2 linked regions of the Novipirellula artificiosorum genome follow. The protein of the gene in region 2 interacts with the protein of the main gene of each other region in a pairwise test. Links are inferred from orthologs where the notes say so. Each region holds a gene or a part of one and is shown on either strand. Other genes may lie near its edges.

Region 1 (5,244 bases), on a different replicon or contig from region 2:
CCTGCTTCAGTTCCATGCGATGATCCTGCCCCACGCCCCAACCCGTTGTTGTCCATTCCCCCACCCCATCCAATGTCAAAATCGCAGCATTCTGAAACGGACTAGGAAAAAAGGCGCTGGCTGCGTGTGATTGATGGTGTTCACAAAACACCACTCGGTGTTTCAGTTTGCCGCCAAGCTGTTGCCGGATCTCGCGTGGCAACCGGAGTTTGGTTCGCAGCCACGACGGCATCGCATTGGCGAAGGAGCGATAACCTCGCGGCGCGTAGGCCAGATAATCTTCTAAGAGACGATCAAACTTTAAGAGCGGCTTCTCGTAAAAACCAACGTAGTCAAGATCCGACGCGGTTGCTCCGATGCTTTCCAAACAGCAATCGAGTGCGTGCTTGGGAAACGCGGCGTCATGTTTGATGCGAGTGAATCGCTCCTCACTGGCCGCCGCAACGACGCGTCCATCGTCGATCAGTGCAACAGCAGAATCGTGGTAGAAGGCCGAAAGGCCAAGGATCAACGTCATCGACTCTGCTCATACCGAGGGCCTCGCTACTCCGTTGGCGACACAACGACGGCATCGTCGACGGGGATGAAGTCTTTCGAGGTCAGTCGACTATCACTGACGGTCAGAATCACAAACAGGCCAACAAAAACGAACGCCGACAAGAATACGGCCAAGTTGAATAGCTTGTCGTACAACAAGTGCATGAAGAACAAGCCCACCAAAATTGCCTTGACCGTCGCAATCCCCATCACAATGGCAACATCATAACTGCCAAAATCAAAACTGGCCTGAGCCACCGTGATCACGGTCAAGATCACTAAGGCGATAAAAACCGCCAACAGCATCGGCACCGGCATCGGATGGGCAAAATCCCAGCCATCCTGTTCGTGGTGGTCCCCAGAAACCGAATGAGCATCAGCAGCGTGATCGTGAGCAGACATAATGGCGACAAATCAAAAAACGGAAATCAAGATTGAAATGGTAGAAAAAGAAGTTTCGCTGCTTGACGGCTAAAGCGTGAACTCCAATCACACACCCTAGCGAATCAAATACAAAAGTGGGAACAAGTAAATCCAAATCAGGTCAACCAAGTGCCAGTACAACCCAACATAGTCGACGGGACCAAAGTATTGCCGATTGAAATCTTGACGGACAGAACGGACCAGCAACCAGACCAGAACGCCTATACCCGCAAGGATATGGATCGCATGGATACCGGTCATGCAGTAGTAGATACTAAAGAACACGCCAGCTCGGCTTGGTGTCAAAAAATCCCGCGGCGCTTTTTGGATCGTTGCATCGGAGTCCGCCGAATCGTTTAAGATCGCCGAGCCGCTGGCAATTTCCGCTTGAGCTTCCAGTGCTTCGAGTTCGTTCTTCAACCCGCTGTTGGTCGCATCGCCGGCCAATCTTTCAATGACGCCAAACTCGGTCGCACCTCGATCCTCTCTGCCCAACAGCGAACTTGTCGAGGCCAACTCAAGAGCGTGTTCGCCTGACTCATGGTGAGTTGTAGCGTGCGTTTCGCCCGAGTCGCCGCTCTCCAGAAACGTCCCCAACCCAACACCAATGAAGAAGCTAAACGCGACGACCGTCAACGGTTTCAAACAGGCGACTTGAAACTTATTACCCTGCAGAGCTGCGGAAATCAGCCAAACCACAACACCGACCAACGCCAGTGCAAACGGCAGACAGATCCATACCAGATAATTCGGCGAATCAGCGTGATGAGGGTGAGCCGGGTCGTAGCTGAACATGCCAGCCGGCAACAAACCCATTTCCCATTTGTGCGAATACTCGATTGCTTTGACACCCAAGAAAATCATCGCGCAAGACAGGGTTGACGCCAGCATCGCGGTCAATTTTCTGTACTCTTCGGTTTGAGCACAACGAACGGCCCACGCCATGGTCAGCGAACTGAACAGCAGCACGCCGGTGTTGATTGCACCGAGTTTTGTATTGAGGAATTGACTACAGCCCTCGAACACTTCGGGGCGAAGCATTCGAAAGATCGCGTAGGCGCAAAACATGCCACTGAAGAATAATACTTCCGTGACGAGGAACACCCATGTCCCCAGCTTGCCACTATCGTACTGTTGTTCAGGCGTTTCAAAATGGTGTGCCAAGAACTTCGGATGGTCGTGGTCGTGACCGTGAGCCCCATGGGAATCGGTCGCGGAGTCGGCTTCGAAAGTGGACATGAAATTGGGAACGCTGAAGGATGAGGATGATTTCAAACAAGGAAGAACAAGCGAAGCAGCTACTGCTTATCGGCTGCGTGAGCCGGCGCTTCCGCTGGCTCGGTCTCGGGCACCATTTTACGTTCCGGCTCGATCGTCACGTAGCGTTCGTTTTGCTCATCCCATTCGATGTCATGGAAGTCATACGGATCGCCAACGACCGGAGGCCGCTCAAAGTTGTAGAACGGAGGAGGGCTGGTGCAATTCCATTCCAATGTCGCGCCGCCCCAGGGATTCGCCGAGGCTCGTTTGCCACGCACCAGTGACATCAACAGCACAACCAAGGCGACCAATAATCCGATGCCAAGGATCAAGGCTCCATGCGTGCTGGCGGTATGCAGCGTCGCAAACTCGGGGTCATACGTTGCATATCGGCGTGGCATCCCACGGCTACCCAAAATGAACTGCGGCAGGAAGGTCAGGTTAAACCCAAGAAACACCAAAAAGGCCGATATCCGCCCGCCGTTCTCGTTGTAAAGCTTGCCGAACATCTTGGGCCACCAATGGAACAAACCTCCCAGGAACGCAACCAGGGTTCCACCCACCATCACGTAGTGGAAATGGGCAACGACAAAGTAGGTGTCGTGCAGGTGTTGGTCGGTTGCCAGGGTCCCGAGATGAAGCCCCGTCAGCCCACCAATGGTGAACAAGAAAATGAACGAGATCGCGTAGCACATCGGCGTCGTGAGGCTGATCGATCCCTTGTACATCGTCGCCAGCCAATTGAAAACCTTGATGGCAGAGGGGACCGAGACGGTAAACGTCAAGGCGCTGAAAATAATCGTCGTCATGTCGCTCATCCCGGCGGTGAACATGTGATGCCCCCAGACCAGGAAACCAAGCAGTGCAATCGCGATCGACGAGTAGGCGATGAAGCGATAACCAAAGATGTGTTTGTGACTATGGACGCTAATGATCTCGCTGATGATCCCAAAGGCTGGCAGGATCATGATGTAGACGGCCGGATGGCTGTAGAACCAAAAGAAGTGCTGGTAGGTGACCGGGTCGCCATTGTATTCAGGATCAAAAATCCCAATGTGCATCGTCCGCTCCGCGATCAGCAGCAGCAACGTGATTCCCAAAACGGGCGTTGCCAACACTTGGATGATGCTGGTCGCGTAGGTAGCCCACAAGAACAGCGGCATCCGGAACCAGGTCATTCCGGGAGGACGCATCGTGTTGATCGTTACGATGAAGTTCAAGCCGGTGAAAATTGAGCTGAAACCAAGGATAAATGCCCCCAGCGTCGCCATGATGACCGACGTGTCGGTCGTTGTGCTGTAAGGCGTGTAAAAGGTCCAACCGGTGTCGAGACCGCTTGCGCAAAGCGCCATCACGAAAAAGATCGCACCGAAAATCCAAAGGTAGAAACTGCTGAGGTTCAATCTCGGGAAGGCAACGTCTTTCGCCCCGAGCATGATGGGGACTAAGAAGTTACCGAGGGCAGCGGGAATGCTCGGGATGATGAACAAGAACACCATGATCGCGCCGTGAAGCGTGAACACTTGGTTGTAGATGTTGTTCGTGAACAGAGTCCCATCAGGATCGAGCAAATGCCATCGCAAAGCGAACGCCAGCAATCCGCCAAGGGCGAACGACAGGGTCACTCCGATCAGGTACATGACGCCGATCCGTTTGTGGTCGAGCGTGAACATCCAACTGAGAACCCCCTTGGAGTTCGTCAGATAGTTTTCGCGTTCGGTTGGAAAACCAGGGTCACGCACGGTGGCTCCCGGAATATTCAATCCAGCAGACATGTTTCTCTTACCTCGTTAAAACGCGACAGGTGCGTTATTGGTCTTTGTCGGGTTGGTTTGCGTAGCTGTTTATTCCGCATTGGCGGAGAGTGACTTCATGTAGGCGATCATCGAATCAATATCGTCATCGCTCAATTGGCCCTTGTAGCTCGGCATCACGGGCTGATATCCGGCGGCGATTTTCTCTTTCGGGTAGATGATTGATTCACGAAGGTAATTCTCATCCACTTTGACCGTCGCACCGCTGGTGAGTGCACGCATCGATCCGAACGCGTCTTTCCAAGTCGGGCCTACGCGTGGTGAACCATCGATACTGTGACAGCCCGAGCAACCGCGACGGGCATAGAGTTTTTCACCATACGATTCAAGTGACTCGGTATCGCTACGGCTGCTGTATTTCTTGATCCATGCATCCAGGTCCTCGCGAGTCTTGTGGACCACGACCACGGTCTGCATTTGCGAGTGGTTTTCGCCACAGTACTCCGCACAATACAAGTCGTAAAAACGGTAGCCATCGGGAGTGAATTGGTACTTGTCGTAATCCCACTCCGCCCCACTCTCTTCGGTTTCTTTGACCGCAGCAGCCAAGTCCTCGTCGCTGACCTTTTCGGTTGCCAGAGTCGGTTCAAACCACATGTAGTTGTAACGCCCCGGAACAACATCTTTCTTTGCACGAAACGCAGGGACATAGAGACTGTGGATCACATCACTGCTGCGCATCGTCAACTTGGTAGGTTCATTCACAAGCAAGTGCAACTCGGGGTGAAACGTCCCGCGTCCGTAGTCCATCGTCCAGCCCCACTTGAACGCTTGCACGCCCACTTCGTAGGAACCATCGGGAACCGTCCGCATGTCCAAGTAGACCTTGGCACCGAAGATAAACATCCCAACCAAGAAAATGGACGGGATCACCGACCATGCCAGCTCGAGAGGCGTGTTGTGTGACACTTGGCTTTCGGCCTTTTGACCTTTTGCCTTGCGGTATTTGAGTGCAAACCCAAACAATGCGATGATCACGCCGACGAAAAAGACGAATCCGATGCCGGTAATGACTTTGTAGAGCCAGTCGACTTCCGAGGAAAACGTCGACGCGGAATCGGGGAACCACGCGTAGTCTTCGGTGTAGTCGGCGAGCAGCGAGAATGCGGCAGGTAACATGGTCAGTTGTCGTTTTTCTAAGTTTCGTTAAGTCTGATTGTTCTAGGAGTTGTCGTTTCCATCCGATGCGACAGATCGAACCGATCTCATC
Region 2 (5,295 bases):
CTGGAAGCGGACGCAAAGTATCGGGCTGCCGGTGCCACCGCAGCCGGAATGTTTTTGTACCAATTCGAGGCTCTTTGTCGAAACCGGCTGAACTACGATAAAGGGCTCACGGCGATGAGCAACGACCCGATCTACGACGACGCTTGGGCGAAGTGGATTTTGATACTGCGAGCCCAAGTCGGGTTGGTTGACTTGGCCGATTTGTTGTTCTTGGCAAGCGATGACTACAAACGGCGGCTGATCGATGCCGACGAGACACTCAAAGGTAAAGGCCCGTTTCTGTTCGGCGAAAAGGAAGGACGCATTGCGTTTGGCAATCGTCGCAAAGAACCGCTGTACCTTTTCGCAGCGATGCAGAGGCACTTGGGTTACCCAGCGGTTCCGCGACCGGTTCACGCCAATCGCGACCACGAGATCATTCCGCAGTTGGCTCGCCGGATCGAACGCTTAGACGCCCGGATCAAGCTGCTCGAAGAAGAGCAGCGATCCGGGATCGACATCACGAAGTTCTATGAAAGCAACAAGAGCAAACTCAAGTTGCCCGAATAGTTTTTTTTCGGAATCGACCGTTTCGCCGTAATCAAACGTTATCGAGCGGAAACCGGCTGGCTCAACTTTGCAGCGACACGCTCGAGCAAAGCCTTGCTCTTGCGAATGCCTTCGTATTCGTCGCCCCCCCCTTCGTATTCGATGCCAACGTAGCCGTGGTAGCCATGGCTCAGCACGATGCTCATCATCTTTTCGTAGTCAGTTTGATAGGCTTTTCCATCAATGTTCGCATGAACGACGAGGAAATCACCAGCGAAGTCATGAGTCTTTGCGCTAACGGCTTTCGCATACGGCATCATCAACTCAACGCCTTCGTAGTTGTCAAACCATTCCGGTGGATTGCGGTTGACGAAGAAGTTCCCAAAGTCGGGGAGCGTGCCGCAGTTGTCGAGGCCGACCATCTTGATGGTGTCCGACAACCATTTGCCGTTACTGCTTAAACCGCCGTGGTTTTCGACAATGACGCCGAGTCCCTGCGGAGCGGCGTATTCACTGAGTTTTCGCAGGCCATCCGCTGCAAGCTTTTGTTGTTCCTCGTAGCTTCCGCGGCTTGATGCGTTGACACGAATGCTGTGACAACCAAGGAACTTCGCCGCATCGACCCACTGGTAATGGTTCTCCACCGCTTGCTTGCGTTTGGCGTCATCGGGATCGCCTAAGGCGCCTTCGCCATCGACCATGATCAAGACGCTGTTGACCCCAAGGTCTTTGCATCGCGTTTTTAGTTCGGCGAGATACTTGTTGTCTTTTGCTTTGTCTTTGAAGAACTGGTTAACGTATTCCACCCCATCGATGCCAAACTCATTCTTTGAGATGCCTGGGAAATCCATGTTGGTGACTCCCGAGGATGCATCACGCAGCGTGCGATGGAGCGACCATTCGGCGAGCGAGATTTTAAAGGGGGCATCGTCCGATTCGTTGGCGAACAAACGAGATCCAAACAGTCCGGTTGCAGCAAACGCCGCACTGGATGCTTGCAGGAATTGACGACGATCGGAAGAGAACGGTGTTTTGGGCATTACGTATGGATCCTAAAGAGGGAAAGGATGGTGTTGCATGAACCCCATGATTGTAACTGCTAAGCCGGACGTTCTGTAAAGGCTGAACATCAACGGCTCAGCGATTCCTGTTTTCAGGTGCTTTGACGGCTTGCCCGGCTTCGGAATTGACGCGTCGATTTGATGTGTTGTCGAAGTCGGCTGCGGCATTGGTTTGCAAATTGTTTCACCTCCTCGGTTCGGTAGTCGGGATAGGTCCAGCGGTGATCGATCCACTGGCGATGCACATACGTTAGCGTCACTTCGGCAAAGATCCCGTCACGCAGGTAGATCCGGTGATCGCGGTCTTTCGTGGTTGCTAAGACCAGTTTGGCCTGTGTCACATACCCGCAATCCAGGTTTAAGGGGCGTGGTTCCGTGGCTTCGCTCGCCGATGCGTACTGTCGCTCGAGAGCATTGGTTTCCAATTTCCAGTCGGCCAATGGCGAGGGGTCGCACGGGCTGCCGAAGGCGACAATGGTTTTTTCTAAGCCGGCGCCCATTTCGGTTTCATAGTAGCCGCCTGCTTCAAAGGGCATCACGGTTGTGTTCACGACCGCCTCGCCCCAACGCCCGCAAAGCTGGTCAATGGCCCACTGTCGCGTTGCCTCGTAACGCGAAATCACCGCACAAATACGGATCACCGGTTCGACGGATTGGATTTTTGCCATCTGCTCACCTTGGTTCGTTGCTTACCACGCCTCCTCCGCACCGGACAACCGTCATGCGGGCTACAGCCCGATCCACAATTCTTGATACACTTGTCGGTTCAATCGACTCTCCTGTTTACCTTCTCGTGTTCGAAGTGAACTTGCAATGCACCCATGGATCGCTGATCGCACCACCACGTTTGATAGTAGCGGTATTCGAAAAGTCTTTGATTTGGCCGCCAAACTAAAGGATCCCGTGAATTTGTCGATTGGGCAACCCGATTTCGATGTTCCGGATTCGATCAAAGAGGCTGCGATCGAAGCGATTCGCGATGGTAAAAATGCGTATTCCCCCACCCAAGGGATCGCGGAATTGAGGGAAGCCATCCGTCAAGAGGTTGCCGCCAAGTATTCGCATGAAGATCGTGATGTTTTCGTGAGCAGCGGGACCAGTGGCGGGTTGATGTTGGCGATGTTGTCGATGGTGAATCCCGGCGATGAAGTCATTTTCTTGGACCCGTTCTTTGTCATGTACCCTGCGCTCGTACGAATGTGCGGCGGCGTTCCCGTCCCAGTCGATTCGTATCCCGATTTTGATCTCGACGTCGAAAAAATTGCTGCGGCTATCACTCCAAGAACCAAGATGATTCTGCTCAACAGTCCTGCCAATCCCACAGGCGTGACCGCGTCCGAAGCGGAATTGAAGGCCGTCGCCGCTTTAGCCGCTGACAAAAAAATCGCCCTCTTATCAGATGAGATCTACAGCCGGTTCTTCTATGACGGTGACTTTGTTTCGCCGGCTTCGTTCAATGATCAGACCATCGTGATCGATGGGTTCAGCAAGAGCCATGCGATGACCGGTTGGCGAGTGGGGTACGTGCACGGGCCGAGTGAGATCGTTCGAACGATGCTCAAAATCCAGCAATACTCGTTCGTCTGTGCACCACAACCGGCGCAGTGGGGAGCGCTCCGAGCGATGGAAGTGAGCCTTCGCGGCCACATGGATGACTACCGACGAAAACGTGATTTTATCGTCGAATCGCTCAGTGATTGTTACGAGATTGCACGACCCGGCGGTGCCTTTTATGTCTTTCCCAAAGCTCCCGGCGACAGCGGCGCAGCGTTTGTCGAACGAGCGATTGGCCAGGGTTTGCTGATCATCCCAGGTAACATTTTCAGCTCGCGTGACACCCATTTTCGGATCAGTTTCGCCGCCAGTGATGACCAACTGCGGCGGGGCGTCGAGATCCTGCGGTCGCTTGCAGGTGCCTCCGTTTAGGATTCACCCTTCGTGCGTTTTGTACCGAGGTCGGTCGTGGGGGCGGCTGCCGGTTCGATACCGGAATCCCGTACGATCACCAGGATGCTGCGGCACGACGGTTATTCGCCATCGTGACCGGTATTGCAGCGGAGTACATACTGCTGCGATCGTTCGGTGGCGTCCGCGCGAATCGCGGCAAGTAAAGCTCCAAGCGGCTCGGCTGGCGCCGGGCGAAGGGGCTGCGGCGTCAATTCCTTTTGAGTCCTAAGTGTGCTTTCGAGTGGGGCGACGTTCGGATTCGCAACAGCGTTCATGGGAGAGTCAGCCTTTGAAAGGGATGAATCGAAAATCTCGATGGATAACTGCACCAAGAATTGAGTGACAACTTGCCAGCAATCCCTGGGCACGCATCAGAACGCGTAACCTGGAACGATGGCCCGCACGAAAATGATCGCCACGGACGTGAGTTTGCTAGCGTTTGGCCCTCTGTTGACTTGCAATGCGATTGAAGCAGAATCTTCTCGGAACCGATGAATTTTACCCGCGGAGAAAAGTGAACAGTTGGAGAGTCTTTCTTGAAGCAAACGGGGCCCCCTTTTTACGCGGGCGACTGCCAAGCTTAGCGGGATCGAAGACGGGTGCGTCCTTTTTTCGTTGAGGTCGGTTTGCTAGATTAACTCGATGACAGAGACGCTGATTCAACTGCCGAGTGAATCGACCCTTGATCGAGCCGTGACGCTGCTTGGTGAAGGCCGACTCGTGGTCCTTCCCACCGAGACCGTTTATGGCTTGGCCGCCAATGCGTGGAATCGCGAGGCGGTGATGCGGATTTTCGCCGCAAAACAGCGGCCTGCGAATAATCCCTTGATCGTGCACGTTGCCTCCGTAGACCGGATTGGCGAAGCGGCAGCGTTGCCGGTTGACGGTTCGACGCGGCAACAATTTGATGCACTGAGCGATTTGTGGCCGGGGCCGTTGACGCTCGTTTTGCCACGCAGCGAAAAGGTTCCTCCTTGCGTGACCGCTGGCCGCGACACGGTGGCGGTCAGGGTCCCCTCGCATCCCGTCGCCACGCGACTGCTTGAGCGGTGTCCCTTTCCGATCGCAGCCCCGAGTGCGAACCGTTCCAACTACATCAGCCCGACGACGGCCGAGCATTGCGCCCGTGGATTAGCAGGCGAGGTCGAGCTGATCATCGACGGGGGCCCGTGTGATTGTGGTGTCGAGTCGACGATCGTCGCGCTTGATCGATCGGGAGCTCGCTTGTTGAGACCGGGCGCCGTCTCGGCCGAAGAGGTTGCCCGTCGACTCGATGTTCCGATCGAAAGATTGATTCGACAAACGCAGTTCGAACCTGGTGAAATCGAATCGCCGGGCATGCTGCGCGAGCACTACAGTCCGTCGACGCCACTTTTTCTGTTGGCCGGCAACCAAGCCGTTGATGTCTTGCCGCGAACAGGACGGATCGCCTTCTCACCTCTCGATACCGCAGAGGCGACTCAATACGATCGACTTGAAACGCTGAGTGATTCGGGTGACCTCAACGAAGTGGCTCGGCGGCTGTTCGCCGCGCTGAGGCGGTTGGACCTTTTGGGGCTCGACCAGATCCATGTGGATGTGTGTGAGCCGATTGGGATGGGACGTGCGATCATGGACCGGCTTTGTCGCGCGGCCGCGAAGCATCAGCCGTAATGCTGGGCTGGCAGTTCCCCGCTTTAACAACGGGGGGATTTATGCCGGTTGTTCTGGATCTGCGTTAACTGCGGGCTGTCGTGACCAGGAACTCCGTTCGCTTTCT

What was found. The genes of interacting proteins can lie anywhere in the genome.
Region 1: the proteins of Poly41_RS20610 (region 2) and Poly41_RS13870 interact in binary tests that used the Escherichia coli proteins (3 or more experiments, as listed by UniProt). The link is inferred for Novipirellula artificiosorum from one-to-one orthologs.

Annotation. Positions count from the first base shown.
Region 1 is NZ_SJPV01000004.1:361,802-367,045, reverse strand. What follows is about bases 1,628-4,565. They hold Poly41_RS13870 (cytochrome c oxidase subunit I), read right to left. Parts: upstream 3,996-4,565; coding sequence 2,259-3,995; downstream 1,628-2,258. Other genes in these bases: Poly41_RS13865 (cytochrome c oxidase subunit II), read right to left, coding at 4,065-4,565; Poly41_RS13875 (cytochrome c oxidase subunit 3), read right to left, coding at 1,628-2,199. In the rest of the region: Poly41_RS13885 (carbamoyltransferase family protein), read right to left, coding at 1-517; Poly41_RS13880 (cytochrome C oxidase subunit IV family protein), read right to left, coding at 544-939; more of Poly41_RS13875, read right to left, coding at 1,036-1,627; more of Poly41_RS13865, read right to left, coding at 4,566-5,153; Poly41_RS13860 (SCO family protein), read right to left, coding at 5,240-5,244. UniProt on the Escherichia coli protein: Cytochrome bo(3) ubiquinol oxidase is the terminal enzyme in the aerobic respiratory chain of E.coli that predominates when cells are grown at high aeration.
Region 2 is NZ_SJPV01000008.1:29,765-35,059, forward strand. What follows is about bases 1,470-4,458. They hold Poly41_RS20610 (pyridoxal phosphate-dependent aminotransferase), read left to right. Parts: upstream 1,470-2,402; coding sequence 2,403-3,515; downstream 3,516-4,458. Other genes in these bases: Poly41_RS20600 (sugar phosphate isomerase/epimerase family protein), read right to left, coding at 1,470-1,568; Poly41_RS20605 (DUF4416 family protein), read right to left, coding at 1,682-2,257; Poly41_RS20615 (hypothetical protein), read right to left, coding at 3,617-3,811; Poly41_RS20620 (L-threonylcarbamoyladenylate synthase), read left to right, coding at 4,179-4,458. Also shown: Poly41_RS20595 (hypothetical protein), read left to right, coding at 1-549; more of Poly41_RS20600, read right to left, coding at 588-1,469; more of Poly41_RS20620, read left to right, coding at 4,459-5,189. UniProt on the Escherichia coli protein: Shows aminotransferase activity with methionine and histidine as substrates, and to a lesser extent also with phenylalanine.